DNA from 3 places in the Gynuella sp. genome. Region 3 is predicted to be linked to each of the others. Evidence: predicted binding sites of a transcription regulator. Region 3 holds the regulator's gene; each other region holds the start of a gene.

Region 1 (4,584 bases), on a different contig from region 3:
TATGGCTCGCTTCAACGCTGGTTGATCGCTGAAATTCCATGATTTTCAACAACCTGCTAAGCTTGCCGCATCGTCCGTATTACCGGCAAAGTCTAATCCCCCTACCTGAGGAGTCAGCATGCTTGAAGTAAACAGCTATTTTGATGGCAACGTAAAATCCATTTCGCTACAGACTCGAACACTACCCGCGACCATCGGCGTAATGACGATTGGAGAATATGAATTTTCCACCAGCAAAAAAGAAACCATCACGGTTGTCAGTGGCGAACTGCTGGTCAAACTACCAGATACAGAGGAATGGGGCACCTATACTAATGGCGCTAAGTTTATGGTGGATGCGAACAAGGTTTTCCAGCTCAAGGTCAATGAGGAAACCGCATACTTTTGTACCTACGAATAAAAAAGGCTCCAGAAGGAGCCTTTTTTATCACCATCACTGTGCAACCTGATTGATATGCACATCCATTTGTGGAAACGGAATACCAATACCTTGTTCATCAAATTTAAGCTTGATCGTTTCCGTCAGCTCAAACCGAACTGTCCAGTAATCTGCCGACAATACCCATGGCCGAACCACCAGATTCACCGCCGAATCCGCCAGCTCCAAAACTGCTACGGTATACGCAGGATCCTTCAACACTTTCTCGTGATTAGTCAAAATTTCTTCTAAAATTTTCTTGGCCTTCAGCAAATCACTACCGTAGGAAATGCCGACCACCATATCCACCCGACGAGTAGGCTCAGAAGAATAATTCGTCATGGTGTTACCAAACACAGAAGCATTCGGTACCGTTACCATTTTTGAATCCGGTGTTTTTAATCGCGTACTGAAAATAGTAATCTCAGAAACCGAACCGGCAACACCCGCCACCTCGACAAAATCACCGACCTTAAACGGACGAAATAAAATCAACATAACGCCGGCAGCAAAATGCCCCAGAGAATCTTTCAGTGCCAGGCCAACTGCCAGACCGGCAGCACCTAATAAGGCTACCAATGAGGTGGTATCCACACCCAGCTGGGACATGGAAACAATGATAACCAACAACATCAAGGCGGCATGGCTGACCGCTGAGAGAAAGTTAATCAGAATCTGATCAATCTTTCCTACTTTCATCATCCGGACCAACCCGGCCATCACTAAACTCACCAAAATACGACCAACGATAAACACCAGAATCGCCAACGCAATATTGGTGCCCCATGGCAGGATATAAGTATTCCAGATTTGTTCCATATTGAAATTCATTCGATTGCTCCTCATGAGAATGGGTCAACAGACTTATTGTTCTGATGCGAACATAATATGCCGGTAATGTACGTTTAAATCCCCAATAACATCAGCCAGAATATCAACATAGATTAACAATTCAATGACATTTTTTTGCAATAAAGAACAATTGACTTGCCAGACTCGGCTGACTGTTCACAACTGGCGAAAATCACTTCACTGCGGATACACCTCACTCATATCTGCCAACAACCTGACATTTTTTTAATAGTGAACTCTATGAATTCCGTAGTAACCCGACGTAACCTGTTAAAACTTGGAGTAATGGCCAGTACCAGCCTGATGGCACCTCGGCTGCTCGCTCAGCCACAGACAAGCACTCAGGAAATCTTTCTAACCAACCTACACACCGGAGAGACTGAGCGGGTACTATTTTATGATCAAGGTTACTACCTTCCCGATGGGCTTGACCGGCTTGCCTGGCTGCTTAGAGACCACCGTCGCAACGAAGTGGGCGGCATGGATCCCAAGCTCTACCACCTGTTGTTCTCCGTGCAACAACGTTACGGCCAACAAAAGCCCATCCAGATTATCTCTGGTTATCGCAGTCAGGCAACCAACCAATGGTTACAAAAACATAGCGACGGTGTTGCCAAAGTTAGCCAGCATACATTCGGCCAGGCAGTGGACTTTCGCATTCCCAAAGTGGATACCCAGGAGCTGTTCGACATATGCTGCAGCTACCGTCAGGGAGGTGTTGGCCGTTATCTCAGCAGCCGTTTTGTACATATCGATACCGCCCGGGTCAGGTATTGGGGGTAGCCAAACAGAAAGACCATGGTCGGTTATCTCATTGTAGTGCATGGTGGTTTTCTTTCATTTATCCGAATAGCCTCCTGAACCGGCTTGTTCTCTCCACAAAATCCAATTTATACATATGGTGCGAAAATATCGATGGAGCTATGACGTGCAGGTCAGTGTCAATATCAGTCATCAGGTTATTGGCCCAGCAATCAAGTTAAGAACCCCCCTTTGATGATTGGCTCATACAATCCCATATTCATACTAACCAGACAAAAAAAATACCCCAGAACAGCAAGAGCAACACTGAGTTCATGAAAAAAGTCTGGTGGGTTGGGTATTACTACTTTCTTCGAATATCGTACTCTGCATAACCAATTCAATAAAAACATACGGATAGGAGAGCTCAGCGAAATTACGTATTGTCTGATTCAATGTCCCATAAGTTAGGATTGGCCATCAAGGCTGTTGTTGATATTACTCCAATCAGGCTTAGCTCTGTTTCTCTGGTTTTATATAACCCTCTCGTACACTTGCTATACAGGTATAGCCTGTATTTAGTCACTGATTCGGTTTGCATATATTTTCTGATTTTATTGATTTAACCAGCCAAACTCGATCCGTTGACCGAAACAAACTTTCAGCGGGTGGGACATAAAAACCCAGCACTAGCGACAAAAAACATTCCAAAATAGCTAGTGCCCATCCATAAACCGAGGTTTTTGATTTTTTTTATGATGCAATAGGATTCGATAACAGGTAGCCCTATTGCTTCATCTCTCTTTACACCACTTATCGTTTAAATTTTGGACCAGACACTTAAATGTTGTCGATTCTCAGGCATGCCAACGATACATCCTGTCGATGCATCATCGCGCTATGTCGACCTGGGGGCATGTCATTGCTGCAAACGCAGTAACCGGATTAAGTTGTAGGTCAGTATCGATGACCAGACAAATGCCTGAAAACCTTCTTTGCCTTTCCACCGAGCCACCGAACAACCAAATCGACGCTCGAGTTCCGAGATATTACTCTCAATCCCTATTCTAACGTTGGCCAACTTTTTGAGCGTTTTTTGTGTTAATCCCAACTGGCTCAACGTTCACCCCACGGGTTTTTGGAAGGCAACCGCTTGAACACCCAGTTGACGACCCTCGATCACATTCGCCTGGCTCGCATAGCCGCCATCCGCAATGGTTCGCTTGGGCAGACGTTGATAATCGCTCTGATGCGCTCTCAATACTGGTAAGAAGAGATCCTTATCACTGGTATTGCCTTCCTCAATGCAGCAGTAGGTTAAAAAACCTGACGCATCCGATGATAAATTCACTTTGTGGCCAAACTGTATGTCTCGAACACCTTTGATAATAATGTTGGTATGCGCTTCGAAAAGACTCACGATCTTTTCGGATGCAGGAACCTGTTGCTGATCAATCGCGCGCACCTGCAGATCACGAGAGTGAATGAGGCGCTCACGCCAATCAGGTGCCGAGGTGATTCGGTTCAAGGCTCGATCAAGTTGTTTCAACATTCGCTCTGCAATACGCAACAACTGAGAATACAGATGATCTTTCTCGCCGTCTTGGCATTGAAGATGCGAAACGCCAAGGGTTTTGACGCCTTACGCTGATCGGTAAACCGAAAACGAATGCCGGTGTCATCTTTGCTTTTTGCCAGTAGTCGGCTGAGCATACGAACACCATCATCCAATAACTGACCATCACTGGGCGAAGCAATATGACTCTTGATCACGGTACTGTCGATACGCAAGTGTTCAATATTGACAATGCCCTCGTTAAGCCTGTGTCTAATCAGTTTGGCATTAAGCGTCTGCAGCGTCATGGGCTGAATCGTACGGATACCACTTTGCAAGCTTGAACGACTGGGAAAGGCTCCCATGGGCAAGCGAGCAAAGGCACGATAAGTGGCAGAATCGGACAAATGAAACGCCATCTGTTCATAGCTGAATGGGAACAGCTGTTTGATGAGCAGGCATCGAAGCACACTCTCAGACGTTAACCCTTTACTGCCGGTTGCCTGCGGATGATGTTGAGTGAGCTCCGTATGCGCTCAATCGACCAACTCTGGATATTAATCAAGCACCCTGGAGAGATGTTTGAGCGGCTGCCCGGTCTCGTGTTTAGAGAATGATATAGTTAAACCTAGCTGAGCATGACGTGCTTCTCGCATGTGAAATCCTTTTGGTTTGGTCGTGTTTTTTTGTGGTGATTAAACGCTATCAAATACCAAAAGGATTTATTATGCCTGTCAGAAATCTTTATCTACAATATCAATGGGTTATGTGTTTATGGATGGATACTAACTAGTGTCAGCACTATTTCATGTACTTCTGCATAACAGCCTGAATATCTATCTTCTTCAGCCCTTCGTTCAGAATACCCTGCCACTTGCGACCGTTAGCATCGTTCTTAAATGCAACAAACAGATCTTTTTCAATCAACTGCCGGCTATTCATCTGCACAGCAGCTGAGACGGATTTCAGTTTTGGATCATTGTCCAACAGATATTTGAACACGTTGCTGTCAATGACT
Region 2 (4,584 bases), on a different contig from region 3:
ATATTAATGAAGTGCTTAGTAATGACCCAAGCCTTCTTGGTTTTGTCGATAACCTGCTGATCCCGTACTTGTACAGTTATTGTTATTGGGAAAAGTTTCAAGAAATGCCGTATGGAGAGAGGAGTCACGGTGCAAAAGGCTATTTGGAGTACTACCTAGACCTCTTCAATACAAAAAATGTGAACTCTGTACTGCGCGGCGTGATTGGTTTGTTAGTAGACGGTTACAGGCCTCATGAAAAATGTGCCTGCGGAAGCGGGAAAAAAGCCTTACGCTGCCATCCTGCTGAATCCAAGAAAATTGCGAAATCACCGTTTAAAAGCCGAATGATTCGGGAAGTTAGAATTATTTTGGATTCATTAGAAAGTCAAGGTAAGTTGAGTGTATATAGTGATCAATGAGTTTATCAAGCCGTATATTCAGATGTTCTACGGGGCCGCTTATAACATCCAGCAATCACTAGAGGGATATGGATTATCTTCATCAAATTTTCTTGAGTTTGATGGCTCCGGCAAGATTGTTGAAAGTTATTGGTCTCCTGCTCAAGCTGCACTTGTTCCTGCATTTTTTATGACCGCCTATTTCGTTTTCGTATTACTGCCGTTAGCTCTTTCGGCGGGATACGTTCTGAATAGAAGGAAGGGAGCCATATTTTCGTTAGGCATTTTGATGCTTCCTGGCATTCTTAATCTGATCGGTTGGTGGCCAAGTATAAATTTTGCGCCAGAGGAGTTTACTATAAGTGGTGCCGGGGTCATGGGTGAAGCATTTGGCTATCTTCCGTTACTTATTGTCGGACTGATAACTGGGTGGTGTATTACTGTAATCATTTATGACTCTTTTTCCCTGAGTGATAAGTTTCGAAACGTGTATGACCATCTTTGGTATTGTTCAGCCATAGCGGCCGGCCTCTTTTTTATTGCTGATTCGAGCGTCAATAAACACAATCAAGATTTGGCAATGGAAAGTGAATTCAGCAAGCAAGCTAGTGCCTACCTGGCAAGACAGCTTAGAGATTATCATCGCTTCTGTATTGAGAAAGATATAACGGATTCTGATTCGTGCGCATGGGCATCCAATGTTCAGCAAACGCTTACCGATTATATTTATTCTGACCCCGTGATATTTGTTGAATTTGGGCCAAAAGAAACTTCGGACATTTATTTCCCGTTTTTAAATGGAGTTAATTCGAAGGATGCTTTAAAAATCCGGGGGGAGATTAGAGCCTACAATGAGTTAAAGTGCCCCGTTAGACAATTAAGCTTCACCTCCAGGCAGTACTCAAAGTCTTCCACTGTTTGCGAACGAGCGCCTGCCAATTTTTGCCGATCATTTCCTGAGCCACCTAAAGGCTTTGTCAATGAGTCGATTGCTCTTCAGACGGTGGCTTTGGCAAGCGAATGCATTGTTCCTACGCTAGTAAGGTCGCGTTCAATCCAGGAGGGTTTGGTTTCCAAAGTCAAAAGCGATTTACGCAATAGGCATTTTAAATGGTTGTATTTTCTATTGTTTTCACTGGTTGCCGGAGGGAAAATAGCAAATGCAACAACAAAGCTAGCTTCGTTGGATACACGTCCAGCTAGTGAGCGGCGAAGGTTGGTTAAGCTGGTTGTCCAAGTCGTTAAGTGGAGTTTGGCGGTTATGTGTACATTAGTACGACTAGCGTCTAATTTGATACGCAGATTTCCTGGCCAAGACTTGTGAATCTTTCTAACGTTTTAGGTGTTTAAAAGCGTTGAAGTTGGTAGATTTAATGACAAAGGCCGGAAAAATCATAACAGATTGATTTTTCCGGCCTTTGTCATTTTTGATGGGTTGGTTGAATCCCAATTCAGGCCAACCTTTATGACGTTCCCCAATAACCTGCGACTTTTTCAAATTACACAGAGTTGCGCGCCATATGCGTAATTACGCAAACCATGCGTAATCGTGCGTAATTTTAATTGAGTGAAGACATTCATGCCTGCGTAGGGGAAAAGTTATGGCTAAGTTGGAGATTGGAAAGGACGGCTTGACTGTCGAAGGTGAAGAGGATTGGGGGTTATGGCTGGATTTTACTATTTGGCTTGCGGCCAAATTTGCTTACTTATGGAAGCATAACCCGGCTAAAGCGGCCAAGTTGTGGTTTCAATACCAGAAAGTAGGCGGACAATTTAGGTCCCCTATGGGACCAAAGTTTGGCCAAAGCGGACAATCTATGGTCGCAACAACATTTAGTAAAAAAACAATCAGGAAAAATGGTGGGCCCACCCCGACTTGAACGGGGGACCTGCCGATTATGAGTCGGATGCTCTAACCAACTGAGCTATGGGCCCATTTAACCTTGGTAGGTTCAGCTGATGTCTGAAGCGGGTGCCTCGTTCAGCTGCGGGCGGGGATTATAACGGGGCTTTTGCTGAAGTGCTAGTGCTTTGATTTAAAAGGGTTTGTTTCGCGTCGTTTGGGGCTTTATGAGCTTTGTTATCGCTCTTTGTTACGGCTTTTTGGTTGTTTTTTGAGCAATTGTTGGTATTTCTGGGTTTTCCGGCTGAAAAATTATCTTGTCAGCGTTCTGCAATATTTCTGTCATTTTTTCCCTTTAGTGTGTCGCCATCCGGATATTTGAACGACTCGGATTTCCCCCGACTACAAGACTGCAATTCGTGCAGCACAATGATTTAGGAGTACTTTCCATGAACAAGCAATTTGCTGTGAAGGGCCTAGCGGTTGCCGTTGCGATAGCTGGCGTTGTTGGCATGTCTGTGGCGACTGCTGCGTATGCCGCCAAGAAGCTGAGCGCCGACGCGGTTCTGACTTTCGATGGTGTTTCGGCTCCAATGACTGACGCCGAAAAGCGTGAGGTGCGTGTTTCTGCGGCTGAGATCGATGGTCAGCCTATTGCCAATTTTGGTTTTCATACGTTGATGCGTTCTGGTCAGGAGTTGAACGGTATTAAGTTTGGTCAGATCATCGATGCTGATGGCAATCCTATCCGCGGTGAAGACGGTGAAATCAGAATTTCCAATGCCAATGAGCATACGTCTCTGCTGCCAGTCGGTAAGCGCTTGTTCTCTGTTTCCCAGCATGAAACCCGTCCGGGTGCGTTCTTCCTGCTGGAGTTGGATCAGAATAAAAAAACCGGTGAGCTGACACCGATTAATCAGTGGCAGTTGGATCAGTCCAAGACTTGGGGTGGTTGGGTGCATTGTGCTGCGTCGGTGACGCCTTGGAATACGCATCTGGCGTCTGAAGAGTATGAGCCGAATGCGGCGGTACTGAAAACCAACGCTGATGTGGCAAAAGACGATTACTCCAAAACTCAGTTGGATTATTACACTAACGGTATGGAGTGGAACCCTTATTATTATGGCTGGAATACTGAAATTACGGTTAAGGCCAAGGGTAAGAAAGATCCAACCACTACGATTGAAAAGCACTTTGCCATGGGACGTATGGCGATTGAGTTGTCTTATGTGATGCCGGATAAGAAAACTGCGTATATCACCGATGACGGTACAAACGTTAGCTTGTTTATGTTTGTTGCCGATAAGAAGAAAGATCTGTCTGCCGGTACCTTGTATGCGTTGAAGTGGAATCAAACCAGTTCTTACGGTGTGGGCGCAGCGGATATTGAGTGGATCAATCTGGGCCACGCGACCGATGAGGAGATCAAGCCTTATCTGGAGGGTCCTAAGAAAGTCACGTTCGATGATATCTTTGCAACCGCCGAAGGCAACAAGCAGGGTCAGTGCCCAACGGGCTTTACTGGTGTGAATACCGGGGGTTATGGCTTTGAGTGTTTGCAGGTTAAGCCGGGTATGGAGAAGGTGGCTTCACGTCTGGAATCTCGTCGTTATGCGGCGATGATGGGGGCGACGACTGAGTTCCGGAAGGAAGAGGGTATTACCTTTGCGCCGGAATACAACAGTATTTTCATGTCTATGTCTTCAGTTGAGCGTGGCATGGAGGATTTCAAGAAAGGTGGTAAGCCAAGCAAATCTTATGACCTGGGTGGACCGAATGATATTCGTCTGGATAGCCCTAATAAGTGTGGTGCGGTGTATCAGTTGCCGGTTGGAACAGATAAAAACATCGGTTCTGATTATGTTGTGAAAAGCATGACTGGTCTGGTAGTGGGTCGTCCTGTGACTGACCGTGCGCCGCAGGTGGAAGGTTTTGAGGCGAACAATACGTGTCATATGAATGGTATTGCCAACCCCGATAACCTGACTTATATGAGCGGTTATGACACGTTGATCATTGGTGAAGATACTGGTTCCGGTCACCAGAATGATGCGATTTGGGCGTATAACCTGAAAAACTCTCAACTGACTCGTATTGAGACGACTCCTTACGGTTCTGAAACCACTTCTCCGTATTGGTACCCTAATATCAATGGCTGGGCGTATCTGATGAGTGTGGTACAGCACCCTTACGGTGAGTCTGATGAAGACAAGAATACCGGTCACGGTGAAGCGTCTGCTTACACCGGATATATCGGACCATTTCCTGCCAAGAAAATGAAATAGTAAAAAACATTCGATTAATGTCGAGGTTAATCGCGTTCGGAGTTCAGAGCTATCTGAACTCCTTTTTCTGTAAGAA
Region 3 (4,584 bases):
CACAATTGCGAGTAGCTCACAATTCAGTGACTGCGGTGATTCGCGATATCAATCTGGTCGAAATCTTACTGCAGATCCCCAGAGCAGAGCTGGTTCCCATTGTCTTTGATCAGGCTGTCGTCGATATTCAGCTGCCGGACCAATCGGAAGAAGTGGCACGCATGAACTGTTTTATTGTGTCTATATCGGCGATGGAAAAAGACATGTCCTGTGACCAGTTACTGGTATCACTGAAATATGTCGATGATGATCCGGACAAACTCGGGTTTTTATCCAAATATATTGCAGCCGTACGTTAAGTAGTACAGCCAGCCACTATTCCTCAGCCAGCTGCTCTTCCTGTTGTTGATAGAGATTCTTCACAGGAAAGCGACAGGTAAATGTGCTGCCTTTACCAACCTCACTGCTAATATCCAATGTACCGTCGTGGATTTGCAGCGCATGCTTGACGATTGCCAACCCCAGGCCAGTTCCTCCTGTCGCTGTAGAATGGCTAACATTAACCCGGTAAAAACGTTCCGTCAGACGCGGAATGTGACGAGCTTCGATACCAATACCGCTGTCTTTGACGCTCATATAAGCAAACCGTTCATCCTGACGCCATGAAACGAGAATATGGCCGGTTTCCGGAGTATAGTGCACAGCATTGAACACTAGGTTGGAAAACGCGGAGCGTAATGAATTCGGATCTCCCATCAGGTCAGCTTCAGTTTCGATATCGAGCTCTATCTGATGGTGTTTATCTCCACTGAGGGCTTGCGCATCCTCAACAATACTTTCCAGTAACTGCCTTACATGTACCTGCATGTCTCCGCGACGATCATCATCACCATCAAGGCGGGTCAATAGCATCAAATCATTGACCAGATTGGTCATGCGCCGGGTCTGCGCCTGCATTTGCTGCAATGGCCGATGCATACGTTCTGGCAACACGTCACCCATATCAATAAATGTTTCCAGATACCCCTGCAGCACCGTCAATGGTGTACGCAGTTCGTGGCTGGCATTGGAAACAAAATCCTTGCGCATCTGTTCCAGTTGCCGCAGTCGGGAGATATCACGCACCCATAGCAATCGTTCGTTTTCACCATATATGGTAATGGCAATCTGCAATGTCAGATGTTCGCGTCTCGGAGCAGGAATATTCACTTTGGTACGGGGAACGGCATTGCGGAAAAACTTTTGAAATTTAGGGCTGCGAATCAGGTTGTTAATCAGCTGGCCACGGTCCTGCGGCTGAAAACTCAACAAGTCACCAGCCGCTTCGTTCCACCACTCCAATGTGCCATCCTGATTCACAATCACAATCCCATCCTCAAGAGCAGATGTGGAGGTCTGGAATCGGTTGATAACGGTATTGAGACGGTGTACTTCGAGACGATGCCGACGTAATAATCCGTAGAGATAATCAAATACCATCCCCATCGGCCCGTCGGTGTCCGGCAAACTTTCTGCGGTGGTGTCTTTTTGTTTTAGCCACTCGATCAGCTTGTTCTGCTGCCACATGGACCAAGCGACATAACCGATCAGATACAACAGCAGGGCAATGAGTGGATAGCCCAGAATGGCGCCAATCAACATCACGGCCAAAGCCATGGCAACAACAGAAGTCAGATGCTGCCGTCGATAATCTTTAATCATTGAAAAGTGTTATCCAATTCTAATTGGGAGTCAGCTGATTTTTGCAGAAAAACGGTAGCCAGTTCCACGTACGGTTTGAATCATGGTCATCAACTGGTCACCAAGGGCTTTGCGCAGGCGGCGAATATGTACATCGACCGTACGTTCATCCACATAAACATTTCCTCCCCAGACCTGATCCAATAACTGTGCCCGTGTGTAGGCACGTTCCTGATGACTCATGAAGAATTGTAGCAGCCTGAACTCTGTAGGGCCCATTTCAATTTCCTGTCCATTTGAGCTGACCCGATGACTGCCTGGATCAAGCCTCAGGCCATTCACTTCAATCGCCTCCTCCACACCAGGCGGGGTAGCCCGGCGTAATACCGCTTTCAGTCGCGCCACCAATTCACGGGGAGAAAACGGCTTGGTGATATAATCATCGGCACCGGCCTCCAACCCCTGAATTTTATGGTCCTCTTCCCCTTTGGCCGTCAACATGATCACCGGTATTTCGGCTGTCAGGTGGTCCCGTTTTAACCGCCGGCAGATTTCCACGCCACTGGAACCAGGCAACATCCAATCCAGTAATAACAGGTCCGGTTTCTGATCCACTACCACTGACATCGCTTCCTGTGCATCACCTGCCTCAATACAGTGATAACCCGCCATTTCCAGCGCTGCGGCAATCATTTCTCGGATGGGGGTCTCATCATCAACGACCAGTATGGTTTTTCCAGACATAGCTATCTCACTCAATTTGACTCAGGCAAAATTAAACTGCCCCTTTATGACAAATTAGTGACAATTGTCATCTCAGTGTCAAATATGGGTACTCATAGACTGTCATAGAAAGTTCAGAAATATACCCACAAAAATAACCGCTCCAACCCAATTGTTGTGCAAAAACGCTTTAAAACAGGCGTCGCGGTCACGATTGCGAACACTCCAGATCTGCCAGAAGAACATAGCACCAGCAACCAACAGGCCCAAGTAGTAGAATAGTCCCAGCCCCGCCTGAACACCGACCAGTATCCAGGTCAACCAGGCCAGCCCCTGCAAAGTTGCCACTGCGAAAATATCGGCTTCGGCAAATAGAATAGCAGTCGATTTCACGCCAATTTTTAAATCGTCCTCACGGTCAACCATTGCATATAGAGTGTCATACGCCACTGTCCATAGCAGATTGGCGGTATACAGCAGCCAGGTAATTGATGTCAGCTCCCCGGCTTCAGCCATAAATGCCATTGGAATCGACCAACTGAAAGCCGCCCCCAGCACCACCTGGGGTAAATAGGTGTAGCGCTTCATAAATGGATAAGCGAATGCCAATGCTGCTCCTGCAAACGACAGGTAGACGGTCTGCCGGTTAGTCATCAACACCAGAGCGAATGAAATCAGACACAACACCACAAACAGAATCACAGCTTCATGATGCCTGATAATGCCTAAAGCAAGAGGCCTTGCCTGGGTGCGTTGAACATGACCATCAATATTTCGATCCGCGAAATCATTAATGGCACACCCGGCACTGCGCATCAGCACCACACCGGTGATGAAAATCAGCAGATTGGAGATCTTCGGCAACCCTCCACCAGCCAGCCACAAAGCCCATAAAGTGGGCCACAAAACGAGAAATGTTCCTATGGGACGATTGAGACGGGTCAGCGCAATATACGCATTAATCCGTAATTTAAGAGCCTGATTCATAATATTGGGATCAAAACCGCAAACTTGGGACACTGATGATGGCTGCGCAGTTTATCAGAAACAGAATCATCTGATGCTTATACTTGTTGATAATTTGCGTGACCGATACCAGGAAATTAGTAGAGAAATACAGCCCTGCTATTGCTTTTGCAAAACAGGCTCAGTAGCTTTGGCCGCAGAATCGATAGGGGGTTAAGTGATGAGAAAATGGCAATGTATAGTCTGTGGTTTCATTTATGATGAAGCCGAAGGTTTACCGGAAGAAGGGATTGAACCTGGAACCGCCTGGAGCGATATTCCAGAAGATTGGGCTTGCCCTGATTGTGGAGTTGGCAAAGAGGACTTCGAAATGATCGAGCTGTAAGGAGTTGATATGTCGAACTCAAAACCCATCATTATTATCGGCTCTGGTCTCGCGGGGTACAGCCTGGCGAGGGAGTTTCGCAAGCTCAACAAGCAGCAGGAACTGATCATCATTTCATCTGACGATGGTCGAAATTATTCCAAACCCATGTTGTCCAATGCCATCAGCCAGGAAAAAACCGCCAATACCCTGACCATGGCGGATCCAGGAAAAATGTCGGAAATTCTTGATGCCACCATTCGAATAAATACCGAAGTCACGGATATCGACCCCCACAACAGACTGATTTTTATAGGTTCAGAAACCATTGCCTTTGATCGGTTGGTACTTGCAACCGGCGCGACCCCCAACAACCAGGAGATTCCCGGTGATGCCGGGGATCATGTTTTTACGGTTAACAGCCTACAGCAGTTTGCCCATTTTCAAGAGCATCTCAGCGGCAAGAAGCGAGTATTAGTGCTCGGTGGAGGACTGATTGGTTGCGAGTTTGCCAATGACTTGGCAGCGGCTGGTTTTCAAGTACAACTGGTTTCTCCAGGCAATCAGCTGATGGAGCGGTTGTTACCAACACCGGTTTCCCAACAGCTGCAACAATCCCTTGAAGAATTGGGTGTCCAGTTTTATCTCGGACCACTGGTCAATCGAATGATGAAAACTGAAACCGGTATCAGGACTTGGCTGACAAATGGTCAGGAGCTGGAATCGGATATCGTACTCTCTGCCATTGGTTTGCGTCCCAATATTACCCTGGCACAGGAAGCAGGTCTGGTTACCGGCCATGGCATCAAAGTAAATCGTTATCTTGAGACAAATTTCTCGCACATTTTCGCGTTAGGGGATTGTGCCGAGGTTGAAGGTCATGTTTTATTGTATGTCTTGCCATTGATGAG

Evidence for each region. The regulator PhoB, encoded in region 3, activates phosphate uptake and scavenging genes when phosphate is short. The targets are predictions, from matches to a motif close to TGTCATANNNNTGTCANA.
Region 1: ACQY6I_RS13570 (YcbK family protein) is a predicted target of PhoB. The motif match lies at 1,375-1,392, and genes of this name have one in related genera.
Region 2: ACQY6I_RS15015 (PhoX family protein) is a predicted target of PhoB. The motif match lies at 2,553-2,570, and genes of this name have one in related genera.

The regions. Positions count from the first base shown of each region.
Region 1 covers NZ_JBNKSF010000035.1:87,373-91,956, forward strand. Annotated here, with positions in the region: gene ACQY6I_RS13555 (FAD-dependent oxidoreductase) at 1-25, shown strand, start outside; gene ACQY6I_RS13560 (pyrimidine/purine nucleoside phosphorylase) at 119-400, shown strand; gene ACQY6I_RS13565 (mechanosensitive ion channel family protein) at 434-1,249, opposite strand; gene ACQY6I_RS13570 (YcbK family protein) at 1,511-2,053, shown strand; partial or broken gene ACQY6I_RS13575 (ISNCY family transposase) at 2,931-4,222, opposite strand; gene ACQY6I_RS13580 (substrate-binding periplasmic protein) at 4,368-4,584, opposite strand, start outside.
Region 2 covers NZ_JBNKSF010000035.1:430,717-435,300, reverse strand. Annotated here, with positions in the region: gene ACQY6I_RS15035 (hypothetical protein) at 1-401, shown strand, start outside; gene ACQY6I_RS15030 (hypothetical protein) at 382-1,704, shown strand; gene ACQY6I_RS15025 (hypothetical protein) at 1,982-2,260, shown strand; tRNA gene ACQY6I_RS15020 (tRNA-Ile) at 2,239-2,315, opposite strand; gene ACQY6I_RS15015 (PhoX family protein) at 2,673-4,508, shown strand.
Region 3 covers NZ_JBNKSF010000027.1:216,949-221,532, forward strand. Annotated here, with positions in the region: gene ACQY6I_RS10785 (response regulator) at 1-299, shown strand, start outside; gene phoR (phosphate regulon sensor histidine kinase PhoR) at 316-1,641, opposite strand; gene phoB (phosphate regulon transcriptional regulator PhoB) at 1,672-2,364, opposite strand; gene ubiA (4-hydroxybenzoate octaprenyltransferase) at 2,467-3,330, opposite strand; gene rd (rubredoxin) at 3,530-3,694, shown strand; gene ACQY6I_RS10810 (FAD-dependent oxidoreductase) at 3,704-4,584, shown strand, end outside.